3 regions of the Bacillus sp. FAU20 genome follow, and region 2 is predicted to be linked to each of the others. Evidence: predicted binding sites of a transcription regulator. Region 2 holds the regulator's gene; each other region holds the start of a gene.
What was found. Region 2 encodes CtsR, which represses protease genes until heat stress. Its sites were predicted from a motif close to ATGGTCAATAAAGGTCAAACA; they were not measured.

Region 1 (4,190 bases), on a different contig from region 2:
GATTCCGTGTATCGCTCACGCCGTTTCGATTGAATTTGGAGGTGCAACGCAATGATTTTTTTCTGGGCTTTCGTCATTGGCGGACTCATATGTGTAATCGGACAACTTATGTTTGATGTTGTAAAACTTACACCAGCTCATACAATGGCAACACTCGTTGTTGCCGGAGCTATATTAGATGGATTCAATTTGTATGAACCATTAATTGATTTCGCTGGAGCTGGTGCAACTGTGCCTATTACAAGCTTTGGTAATGCTCTCGTTCATGGCGCAATGGAAGAAGCTGCAAAACATGGCATCGTTGGTGTTATCACAGGCATGTTTAAAGTAACGAGCGCCGGCGTATCCGCAGCTATTATTTTCGGCTTCATTGGAGCATTGTTATTCAAACCGAAAGGATAAGGAGTGTTTGTATGACTGTTATCGCTAACGTTAAAACTTGCCTTGCTAGTGTAAGAGGAGCTCAAGCAAGCTTAAGTTCCCTTTCGCTAAATTCTACAGACGATGAAGCTAAACGCATATTTCATGAATGTATGTTAGAAATGGACAGTATCATCGCTGATTTACAAAATAGAGTTTCAGTATTGGAACGTGAAGAACCTCAATATAAAGGGTTTTAAGTAGACTGGAGGAAATGACTATGTCTCACCTGCCGGAATGGACACTTGTCATTATTCGCTCTGTATTCATATTAATCATTTTATTCACTATCACAAAGTGCTTAGGAAAAAGGCAAATTTCTCAGCTTTCCTTTTTCGAATACATAGCAGGAATGACAATCGGTGATATCGCCGCTCAAATATCTACAGGGCTTGACCAAAAGTTTTTCCATGGCGTCTTCGCTATACTTATTTTCGCCTCAGTACCTTTTTTCGTTGGCATTCTTTCCTTAAAAAACAAAACTGCTAGAGACTTTTTTGAAGGAAAATCTACAGTGTTAATAAAAGATGGCAAAGTACTTGAGGATAATTTAAAGAAAGAAAAATATACTAGTGATGAGTTACTCGAACTTCTTAGAGGAAATGGTGCATTTAGTATAGCTGAAGTCGAATTTGCTGTCTTAGAACCGAGCGGAGAATTAAATGTATTATTAAAGAAAGATTCTCAGCCACTTACTGCAAAAGACATCGGTTTAAAAGTACCAAACGAGAAAGAACCACAAACTGTTATTATGGATGGAAATGTACTAGATGAACCTCTTTCAGCAAGCGGACATAACCGCGCTTGGCTACATTCAGAATTAGAAAAACTCGGTGTTGTTATTGAAAATGTCTTTCTCGGTCAAGTGGATTCATACGGACAACTTACTATCGACATTTACAATGACAAACTCCAAATGCCTTCTCCTCAAAACAAACCTTTATTATTAGCATCTTTAAAAAAATGTCATGCTGATCTTGAACTATTTTCCTTAGAAACAAAGTCGAAATCAGCAAGCGAAATGTATAGTAAAAACGCGAAACAAATCGAAAAGATTTTAAATAAAGTAACCTATCTTTTAAAAGACTAATTATCGAAAGAACGCTTCAGTTAAAAGGCGTTCTTTTCTTTTTTTCTCCAGTTTTCATAACGTTTAAATTTATGTAATTCGGTTATGATGTTGAAGATACATAAGCAGGGAATTTCGAAAACATAGCGAATATTTCATGGTACAACTACATATTTTTTTGATTTAAAGTGGTTTCGTTTGACCTTTATTGACCATAATTGTATTATAAGACTAAGAAAGCTTTAGAAGGAGGAAATAACAGATGAATTTAATTCCTACAGTAATTGAACAAACAAATCGTGGAGAACGCGCTTACGATATTTACTCTCGACTATTAAAAGACCGCATCATTATGCTTGGTAGTGCAATTGATGACAACGTAGCTAACTCAATCGTTTCCCAGCTTTTATTCTTGGAATCTCAAGATCCAGAAAAAGATATTCACATCTACATCAACAGCCCTGGTGGTTCTATCACAGCGGGTATGGCAATCTATGATACAATGCAGTTTATTAAACCACAAGTATCAACAATCTGTATCGGTATGGCAGCATCTATGGGTGCCTTCTTACTTGCAGCAGGTGAAAAAGGAAAACGTTATGCACTTCCAAACAGTGAAGTAATGATTCACCAACCACTTGGTGGAGCACAAGGTCAAGCGACTGAAATCGAAATCGCTGCAAAACGTATCCTATTCTTACGTGAAAAACTAAATCAAATTCTTGCTGACCGCACTGGTCAACCACTTGAAGTACTACAACGCGACACAGACCGCGACAACTTCATGACAGCAGAAAAAGCTTTAGAATACGGTTTAATCGATAAGATCTTTACAAATCGTTAATACTTAAAAGCGGAAGCGGCTCGTTCAGAATCGCAGGGTGTTGGAGCTTTTACATCCGAGGCGCTTTTTGCCTCGAATGTAAAAGCGAAACAACCGGAGATTCTAGCCGCTGGAGCTAGATAGATTTAAAGCGAAAGCGGCTCGTTTAGAATCGCAGGGCGATGGAGCCCCTGATTCCGAGGCGCTTTTTGCCTCGAATGAAGGGGCGAAGCGACCGGAGATTCTAGCCGCTGGAGCTGGATATAACTAAAAGTGGAAGCGCCCTATAATTGGGCGCTTCTTTTATATATTGTTCCCCGCTCACATACCCCATCCAGTATCCCTCTAAATATATCAACGATTTTTCAATTATATCGAACAAAACTTAAATTATATCAACGATTTTTTTAATATATCAACGGTTCGACACAACATATCGATTTACCGACAATCTACGACAAGGACAAACCACCTACATACCCCCTATCCCGAAAACTCCCTTTAAGTAAACCGCAAAAACAAAAAGCTATCGCATATACGCGATAGCTTCTTATTGTACATATGCAGCTAATGCTTCTAAAGCCTCTTCTGCATCTGAACCTTCTGTTGTAATTGTTATCATGCTTCCAGTTCCAATTGCTAAGCTCATAATCCCCATTATGCTCTTTGCATTTACTGTCTTTCCATCTTTCTCGATGAAGATATCTGCATGAAAGCGATTTGCCTCTTGTACAAACAACGCAGCCGGACGTGCTTGTAAACCGTTTTTTAATGAAACCCGAACTCTTTTTTGAACCACAGCTCCATTTCCCCTTTAACCTCTTATTTTTTTGCTACCGTTTCCCCCGCGCGTAATTTCTCTGCAATTTCATCGATTTTACGCAAACGATGATTAATACCCGACTTACTAATCTTCCCCCCGGATACCATCTCACCTAACTCTTTCAATGTTACATCTTGATAATCTCTTCGTAATTGCGCAATCTCTTGTAGTTTATCCGGCAATATATCAAGACCAACTGTCTCATCAATGTAACGAATATTTTCAATCTGCCTTAGTGCTGCACCAATTGTTTTATTTAAATTAGCTGTTTCGCAGTTCACTAAACGATTTACAGAATTACGCATATCACGTACGATTCGAATATCTTCAAATCTTAAAAGCGCATTATGAGCACCTATAATATTTAAAAACTCTGTAATTTTTTCTGCTTCTTTCAAATACGTAATGTACCCTTTTCTTCTTTCCAACGTCTTACTATTTAAATCAAATCCGTTCATCAGTTCACATATAGCATCATTATGTTCCTTATATAACGAAAAGATTTCTAAATGATAAGATGATGTTTCTGGGTTATTTACTGAACCACCTGCTAAAAATGCACCTCGTAAATACGATCGTTTACAACATTTCTTCTCAATCAATTCTTGTGATATATTTCGAATAAATGAAAAGTCATCTCGAACGATATGAAGATCAGCTAATATTTCACGAGACTTCTCAACAAGCCGCACAATATATACATTATTTTTCTTCAATCGCATTTTTTTACGAACAAGTAATTCTACCGTCACGTCATATCCTTTTTTCAAAAGCGTATAAATCCTTCTTGCAATTGCCGCATTTTCCGTTTGAATATCGATAGATAGACGACGGTTTGAAAAAGAAAGCGACCCGTTCATTCGAAGCAACGCTGATAATTCTGCTTTCTCACAGCATTCCTTCATCTCAAGATTCGTCAACTCTTTCTTTGTTTCTGATGCAAATGACACAGTCAACACCTCCTTATACGATTATTGCGGAACAAAAATCTTGTCCTATATGAATGAGGAGCGCTACCTCAAACGAGGCAACGCATATTTATAACAATGAATATA
Region 2 (4,190 bases):
TAGCACGAGGTGTATAATGTACAGTTTGAGAAGCTTCTGTTCCACGTCCAATTAACGCTTCTACCTCTTTTTGCACTTTCTCCGGGCTCAATCCAAGAGCAATTAACGCTTTTGCTGCAATTCCTTCACCTTCGCGTACAAGCCCAAGTAAAATATGTTCTGTTCCAATGTTATTATGCCCAATGCGAATTGCTTCCTCTTGAGATAAAGCTAATACTTTCTGTGCTCTTTCTGTAAATCTTCCAAACATCATAGAAATCGCCTCCTACTTGCGCTTAGTTTTTTTCAATACGTAATCGCTCACGGATTAAGGTTGCTCTTCGATAATCTCTTTCTTCTGGTCCTAAAGGTCCTCCTGCATATTGTTGTAAAATACCAGGTTGCGTAAGAACCATTAGCTCAGTCAAAATATTTCTCGATATACCTTTTATATATCCTAGATCAATACCGAGTCGTACATCCGATAAGCAAGTTGCCGCTTCTGCAGATTGAATTAAACGACTGTTTGCTAGTATACCGTAAGAACGATAAACCTTATCTTCAAGCTCAATACTCGAATTTTGTACAATTAATTCTCTGGCCAATTTTTCTTGTTGTATGATTTGCTGCATGACACTCTTTAAATCTGCAATAATATCTTCTTCGGATTTCCCTAGCGTCATTTGATTTGATACTTGAAATATATTACCTAACGCTTCGCTACCTTCACCGTATATTCCTCTTACTACTAAACCTAATTTTTGAATTACTTGTATAATACGGCTAATTCTTTTTGTTAAAACCAGCCCTGGTAAATGAATCATTACAGAAGCTCTTAATCCTGTACCAACGTTAGTAGGACAACTCGTAATATATCCAAGTGATTCATCAAAAGCATATTCAACCTCTTTTTCAATCCAATTATCTATTTGATTGGCGCTTTGAAGCGCCTTTGATAACTGTAGTCCTGGAAATAGGCACTGAATCCTAATGTGGTCTTCCTCATTAAGCATCACACTAATGTGTTCGCTTTCTGATAACAGACATGCTCCATATTCAGTCCCTGCTAGATTTGGACTAATTAAATGCTTTTCAACTAAAACTCTCCTTTGAAGAGGAGTTAATTCATTCATTTTTAATAGTCCAAACTTCCCAAAGGGCTCTACCGCTTTATTTATAAATTTCTTTTTAAATAATTCTTGAACCTTTTGAGCTTCCTCTTCGTTTTGCATAGTAGAAAATTGATATTGCTTAAAATTACGAGCCAAACGAATTCGACTACTTAAAACAATATCAGAATCAGGGCCATCCCCCTTCATCCATGGACTAATCGCTTCATTCATAATTTTGTCCAGTGACATAGAACTACTCCCCCTCTCTATGCTCACTAAGCTGAGTTTCAAGCCCTCGAATTTCATCTCTTACCTCAGCAGCTTTCTCAAACTCCTCATTCTGTACATATTGTTTCAGAATAAGTTTTAGTTCATCTAATTCTTTCTTTAAGTGGATATTTCCTTCCATTCGTTCCGGAATTTTTCCACAATGTTCTGTATGTCCACCATGAAGTCGCTTTAACAATGGGTTTAAGTGTCCTTTAAATGTATCGTAACAAGAAGCACAACCAAAGCGTCCCACCTTTGTAAAATGTTCATATGTCATCTTACAACCTGGACATCTTACTGTATTTGTATTTGAAAACCCGTTTTTTCCTTCTCCAAACATTGTTGATTCACCGTGTAATAAACCAGCAAATACATCATGAAATGAAAAGTTAGACTGTGATGATTGAAAGAAAGACGTATAGCCACTTTGCTCTGCACATTGCTCACAAAGATGAACTTCCGCCTTCTTCTCGTTGATTACTTTTGTATAATGTAAAGTTGCTGGTCTTATATTACAGTTTTGACAAGTCATCAATATCCCCACCTTTACAACAGGAACGATCTACCTCATGATACTTTTCATACATTACTAGATTGTCCTCTTTCCTTAATCCATTTAGATAAAAGTACATGCTCTTTTTCAAAACTTCTACAATATTTAACTGCCCTATCTTAATTATCATTCTTTTACAAAAGCTGTATTTATTTATATTTCAGTGTTCTTAACATTGCGCATAATATTCGAGCCCTAAGTTCATCTCGAGAAGGAATATCCATTGATAATACAGAACGATCTAGTACACTTAACATTAGTTTTGCTTCACGGCCTGTTATAATTCCCTCTTCTAATAAACGTATAATCATACTCTCTGCATTCCCTTGTGCAACGCTATGATCAATCATATGAAGCATTTGATCAATAATGTCTATATCATCATGCAGTTTGACTTTTATAATGCGAATGTAACCTCCTCCACCACGTTTACTTTCTACTACAAATCCTCTTTCTAATGTAAAACGGGTATTGATTACATAATTGATTTGAGATGGTACGCACTCGAAGCGATCCGCAATCTCATTTCTTTTGATTTCAATCACATTATTATTACTTAAGTCAATAACTTGCTTTAGATATTGCTCAATGATATCAGATATATTTCTCATTTATCCGCCACCTTTATTGACTTTGACTATCTTTGACTTTAATTATATACGTATTAATAAAATTTGCAACTCTTTTGCTTATTCACTATCCTAGCCACATTCCCCTGCATTTAATCAAAATAGTAATTATTTAAGCACATTTTTTTAATTACTATGGATTATAAAAGAAAATACGAAAAAACACGAGTCATTTGACTCGTGTTTAGTTGCTTGGCGACGTCCTACTCTCACAGGGACAAGGTCCCAACTACCATCGGCGCTAGAGAGCTTAACTTCCGTGTTCGGTATGGGAACGGGTGTGACCTCTCTGCCATCATCACCAAACTATTGAAGGCATATTCCTTCAAAACTAGATAACATTGCTTCATATTATATGGTTAAGTCCTCGATCTATTAGTATTCGTCAGCTCCACATGTCACCATGCTTCCACCTCGAACCTATCAACCTGATCATCTTTCAGGGATCTTACTAGCTTACGCTATGGGAAATCTCATCTTGAGGGGGGCTTCATGCTTAGATGCTTTCAGCACTTATCCCTTCCGCACATAGCTACCCAGCTATGCCCTTGGCAGAACAACTGGTACACCAGCGGTGCGTCCATCCCGGTCCTCTCGTACTAAGGACAGCTCCTCTCAAATTTCCTACGCCCACGACGGATAGGGACCGAACTGTCTCACGACGTTCTGAACCCAGCTCGCGTACCGCTTTAATGGGCGAACAGCCCAACCCTTGGGACCGACTACAGCCCCAGGATGCGATGAGCCGACATCGAGGTGCCAAACCTCCCCGTCGATGTGGACTCTTGGGGGAGATAAGCCTGTTATCCCCGGGGTAGCTTTTATCCGTTGAGCGATGGCCCTTCCATGCGGAACCACCGGATCACTAAGCCCGACTTTCGTCCCTGCTCGACTTGTAGGTCTCGCAGTCAAGCTCCCTTATGCCTTTGCACTCTACGAATGATTTCCAACCATTCTGAGGGAACCTTTGGGCGCCTCCGTTACACTTTAGGAGGCGACCGCCCCAGTCAAACTGCCCACCTGACACTGTCTCCCGGGTCGATAAGACCCGTAGGTTAGAATTTCAATACAGTCAGGGCGGTATCCCACCAGCGCCTCCACCGAAGCTAGCGCTCCGGTTTCAATGGCTCCCGCCTATCCTGTACAAACTGTACCAAAATTCAATATCAGGCTACAGTAAAGCTCCACGGGGTCTTTCCGTCCTGTCGCGGGTAACCTGCATCTTCACAGGTACTATAATTTCACCGAGTCTCTGGTTGAGACAGTGCCCAAATCGTTACACCTTTCGTGCGGGTCGGAACTTACCCGACAAGGAATTTCGCTACCTTAGGACCGTTATAGTTACGGCCGCCGTTTACTGGGGCTTCAGTTCAGAGCTTCGCTTACGCTAACCCCTCTCCTTAACCTTCCAGCACCGGGCAGGTGTCACCCCCTATACTTCGCCTTACGGCTTCGCAGAGAGCTGTGTTTTTGCTAAACAGTCGCTTGGGCCTATTCACTGCGGCTTTCCGTTAAGAAAGCACCCCTTCTCCCGAAGTTACGGGGTCATTTTGCCGAGTTCCTTAACCAGAGTTCTCTCGCACACCTTAGGATTCTCTCCTCGCCTACCTGTGTCGGTTTGCGGTACAGGCACCTTTTATCTCGCTA
Region 3 (4,190 bases), on a different contig from region 2:
TGCTTCTACAGGCGGATTAGATATTATTGCCATGATTTTATCAAAAATAAAAGATAAGCCTGTCGGTACATACTTTTTCTTTTTTAATGCAATTATCATTATCGCTGCTGGCTATGTATATGGATGGGAAAAAGCGTTGTATACGCTAGTGACTTTATATGTGTCAACGAGAATTATTGATGCAATTCATACTCGTCATGTAAAGATTACAGCATTAATTGTTACGAAGAATGGGGAAGACGTAAGAAAGGCGATTCACTCGCGATTAGTAAGAGGGATTACAACGATACCAGCAACAGGTGCTTATACGAATGAAAATAAAGAAATGTTAATGATGGTTATTACCCGTTACGAGTTATACGAATTAGAGAGGATTATTAAACAAGTGGACCCAGGTGCATTTACAAATATACTGCAAACAGTTGGGGTGTTCGGATTGTTTCGGAAAGATTAAAGAGGACCAAAGTTGGTCCTCTTTTTTAATGTAAATTCGTAATGTTTTGCAATTGCTCTTGCATTTCACGGAGCTGAACTTTTTCAGCAGTTGAAGAGTTTGCGTAAGCGGATTGCAAAGCATTTTTTGCTCTATACACGAGATCTTGTTGCTCAGTACCGCTTGAACAAGATACGGCATTTTCAACAGCATCTCTAGCTTGTTGGAATAGTAAGTTCCCCATTTAAACCCCTCCAAAAGAAGAGTTACTTCTTGCTTTTTCTGCCTCAGCTAATGTACCTCTGTACGGGAATCTTGCATCATGCTTCATAACAGCATCGGCTCCTTGTTGGATAAAACGTTTTGATTTGTTCTTTTTACCCATTCGAAAAACCCCCTTTATTTAGCTGAAAACAATCGACGCGATGTCTCATGCGTCTACTTATAGTATGGACATTTGGCAGGAAACTATAAGTAGGGAATTTTTAGATTACAACCCAAGAACCTCTTCTAAATATAAAGCAATACCATCTTCTTCGTTCGTTAACGTCGTATGGTTTGCGAGTGATTTTAATTCAGGGATGGCATTTCCCATTGCAATGCCGTGACCAGCAAATTCAATCATTTCAAAATCATTATCTTCATCACCGAAAGCGATAATTCGCTCTTGTGGAATGTTGTAATGACTAGAGATTTTTTGTAATCCAACTGCTTTATTTAATCCACTTTTCACAATTTCAATAATCGGCCAAGGTGCGCCCCATTTTCTATGGTCGATTACTTCCGCATGCATATCCGTTAAATGTTGACGAATTGCAGTGGAATGCTCGTCATGTGCATCAATTAATAAGCAAGTTGGATGATCGTTTAAAATATTTAATAAGTCTCCCGTAAAAATCTTAGGAGAGCCGAATTCGAAAATATGTTTTTTATCTTCATCAATTTCACGAACATACACATCGTCCATTACTTCCGCGTATATATTTTTTACGCCGAAATCAAAGCAAGCTCGTACAATTTCTTGCGCTGTTGCTAGCTCAAGAGGAGAGTGGTGTGTTCCCCAGCTTGAATCAAGAGGATGATGTACGTAAGCACCGTTAAAGTTTACGATAGGTGTGTTAAGAGCAAGTTCTTTATAGTAATCATAACTAGCACGGAATGGACGTCCTGTTGAAATAACAACAATATGTCCCTGTTCCTTTGCTTTTGCAATTGTATGTTTCGTTCGAGTGGAAATTATTTTGTTGTCTGTTAATAAAGTACCGTCTAAGTCTAATGCGATTAAATGTTGTTTGTTCATAATTTCACCTCTTATAATAATTTTTTTGTATCTATCTGTATTTCCGTTTTTAATATGCAGAAATAAGAGGTTAGACTTGGTGAAATCACCATAGATGGAAATTTCACTATATATCCATCTTACGTCTCAAAGTGCTGTGGTGTCTACTATTTATCGTTGGAAATTAAGAAAAGTCAACATCTTTTTAGAAAGTTCAAACAATGTTTCTTTCATTATGTACAAATTGTGAAAAGGGTTACATTGCTCGTATAATGAGGCATATAATGAATATGTAATCTTCTCGTATATGTTTGACTCTCCTTTGAAACTAGCCTAGAGTAGGTTGGTTTCTTTTTTTCTACAAGTAGGAAAGAAATCCCTGCTTACGCTCGTGTCATTCATATATATGTACAAGAATGAGATGTAGTACTGTTTCCTAAACATGACAGAAAAGCTTTCTTTTAAAATGGATATACTAATGAGGCAAGACGTCATGGAAGGAGAATGAAGATGGGACAAAATCGCAGGTTTCGTTCTGGACAAAAAGCGCCGAATGATGGCATTTACGTAGAAATTGGTGAAACGGGAAGTATGGTGAAAGATCCGCAAATGGTGAAATTAACTGCCGGTGAAAAGTTTCCGGATAACACGAATCATAACCGCCAGTGGACATATAAAAGAAAACCGTAACAGGAGCCGCAATCGTTATTGCGGCTTTTTTGTCGTCACACATTGTAATTTCATTTACCGTATTTTTAGCAGTATAATGAATGCTCTCTTTTTCTTTTTCAAATAATAAGTTTGAAAATACATAGGCAAAATTATTGTATAAAAAAGTCAGTTGGCGTATAATCAAATCAAAGGTCAAAGAAAGTCAAACTTTTGGAGGGCTGTAAAGATGGACTTAAATCAAATGACAACAAAAACACAAGAGGCGATTATGAGTGCCCAATCTTTAGCGGTATCTCATCATCACCAAGAGGTGGATACTGTTCATCTATTACTTGCATTATTAGAAGAGCAAGATGGATTAGCAGTACGTATATTTCAAAAAATGAATGTTGATATAGAAGCATTAAAGCAAGGTGCTGAAAGTTTAATTAAAAAGAAACCTTCTGTAACGGGGAGCGGTGCAGAAGTTGGAAAATTGTATGTAACGAGCGCTCTGCAACAACTGCTTGTAAGAGCAGGGAAAGAAGCAGAAAAACTGCAGGATGATTACATTTCAGTAGAACATGTATTGCTTGCTTTTTCTGAAGAAAAAGGCGATATAAATCAATTATTTACAAGATTGCATATTACGAAAGATAACTTATTACAGTCTTTAATGACAGTTCGGGGGAATCAAAGAGTGACTAGTCAAAATCCAGAAGCAACTTATGAAGCGTTAGAAAAATATGGTCGTGATTTAGTAGCGGAAGTGAGAGCAGGGAAAATTGATCCTGTAATCGGACGGGATAGTGAAATTCGACGTGTAATCCGTATTCTTTCACGTAAAACGAAAAACAATCCTGTTTTAATTGGGGAGCCAGGTGTTGGTAAAACAGCAATCGTTGAAGGGCTAGCACAGCGTATTGTGAAAAAGGATGTACCTGAAGGATTGAAAGATAGAACGATTTTTGCGTTAGATATGAGTGCGCTCGTAGCTGGTGCGAAATTCCGTGGTGAGTTCGAAGAGCGTCTGCAGGCTGTATTAAATGAAATAAAAAAGAGTGAAGGACGCATTTTATTATTCATTGATGAACTTCATACAATAGTTGGAGCTGGTAAAACAGAAGGTGCGATGGATGCAGGAAATATGTTAAAACCGATGCTTGCGCGTGGTGAACTGCATTGTATTGGAGCGACGACGCTCGATGAATATCGCAAATATATTGAAAAAGATCCAGCGTTAGAAAGACGTTTCCAACAAGTATTAGCAGAAGAACCAACTGTTGAAGATACAATCTCAATTTTACGTGGATTAAAAGAACGCTTTGAAATTTATCACTGTGTAAATATTCATGACCGTGCGATTGTAGCAGCATCAGTTTTATCAGATCGATATATTTCAGATCGCTTCTTACCTGATAAAGCGATTGACCTTGTTGACGAAGCGTGTGCAACAATTCGTACAGAAATCGATTCTATGCCAACAGAATTAGATGAAGTAACGCGCCGCATTATGCAGCTGGAAATTGAAGAAGCGGCTCTTGGAAAAGAAACGGATCGTGGTAGCCAAGAGCGTCTAAAAACATTGCAACATGAATTATCGGATTTAAAAGAAGTTGCAAGTGGTATGAGAGCGAAATGGGAGAAAGAAAAAGAAGACATTCACAAAGTTCGTGACTTACGTGAACATTTAGAACGTCTGCGCCGTGAATTAGAAGAAGCAGAAGGTAATTACGATTTAAATAAAGCAGCCGAACTTCGTCACGGGAAAATTCCAGAAATTGAAAAAGAGTTAAAAGAAGCGGAAGAAATGGGTGCGCATAATAA

Region 1: a site for CtsR is predicted at 1,685-1,705, ahead of clpP (ATP-dependent Clp endopeptidase proteolytic subunit ClpP). Genes of this name have one in related genera too.
Region 3: a site for CtsR is predicted at 2,573-2,593, ahead of clpB (ATP-dependent chaperone ClpB). Genes of this name have one in related genera too.

The regions. Positions count from the first base shown of each region.
Region 1 covers NZ_JBVYHY010000022.1:42,519-46,708, forward strand. Annotated here, with positions in the region: gene spoVAD (stage V sporulation protein AD) at 1-55, shown strand, start outside; gene spoVAE (stage V sporulation protein AE) at 52-402, shown strand; gene AC0OM3_RS18595 (DUF1657 domain-containing protein) at 414-620, shown strand; gene AC0OM3_RS18600 (DUF421 domain-containing protein) at 641-1,510, shown strand; gene clpP (ATP-dependent Clp endopeptidase proteolytic subunit ClpP) at 1,752-2,333, shown strand; gene AC0OM3_RS18610 (HPr family phosphocarrier protein) at 2,863-3,111, opposite strand; gene whiA (DNA-binding protein WhiA) at 3,135-4,085, opposite strand; gene AC0OM3_RS18620 (gluconeogenesis factor YvcK family protein) at 4,174-4,190, opposite strand, start outside.
Region 2 covers NZ_JBVYHY010000017.1:63,175-67,364, reverse strand. Annotated here, with positions in the region: gene clpC (ATP-dependent protease ATP-binding subunit ClpC) at 1-253, opposite strand, end outside; gene AC0OM3_RS12695 (protein arginine kinase) at 276-1,340, opposite strand; gene AC0OM3_RS12690 (UvrB/UvrC motif-containing protein) at 1,345-1,893, opposite strand; gene ctsR (transcriptional regulator CtsR) at 2,064-2,525, opposite strand; rRNA gene rrf (5S ribosomal RNA) at 2,734-2,849, opposite strand; rRNA gene AC0OM3_RS12675 (23S ribosomal RNA) at 2,899-4,190, opposite strand, start outside.
Region 3 covers NZ_JBVYHY010000021.1:51,055-55,244, reverse strand. Annotated here, with positions in the region: gene AC0OM3_RS14070 (YitT family protein) at 1-454, shown strand, start outside; gene AC0OM3_RS14065 (DUF3813 domain-containing protein) at 480-677, opposite strand; gene AC0OM3_RS14060 (hypothetical protein) at 678-818, opposite strand; gene AC0OM3_RS14055 (Cof-type HAD-IIB family hydrolase) at 924-1,733, opposite strand; gene AC0OM3_RS14050 (YjzC family protein) at 2,223-2,402, shown strand; gene clpB (ATP-dependent chaperone ClpB) at 2,611-4,190, shown strand, end outside.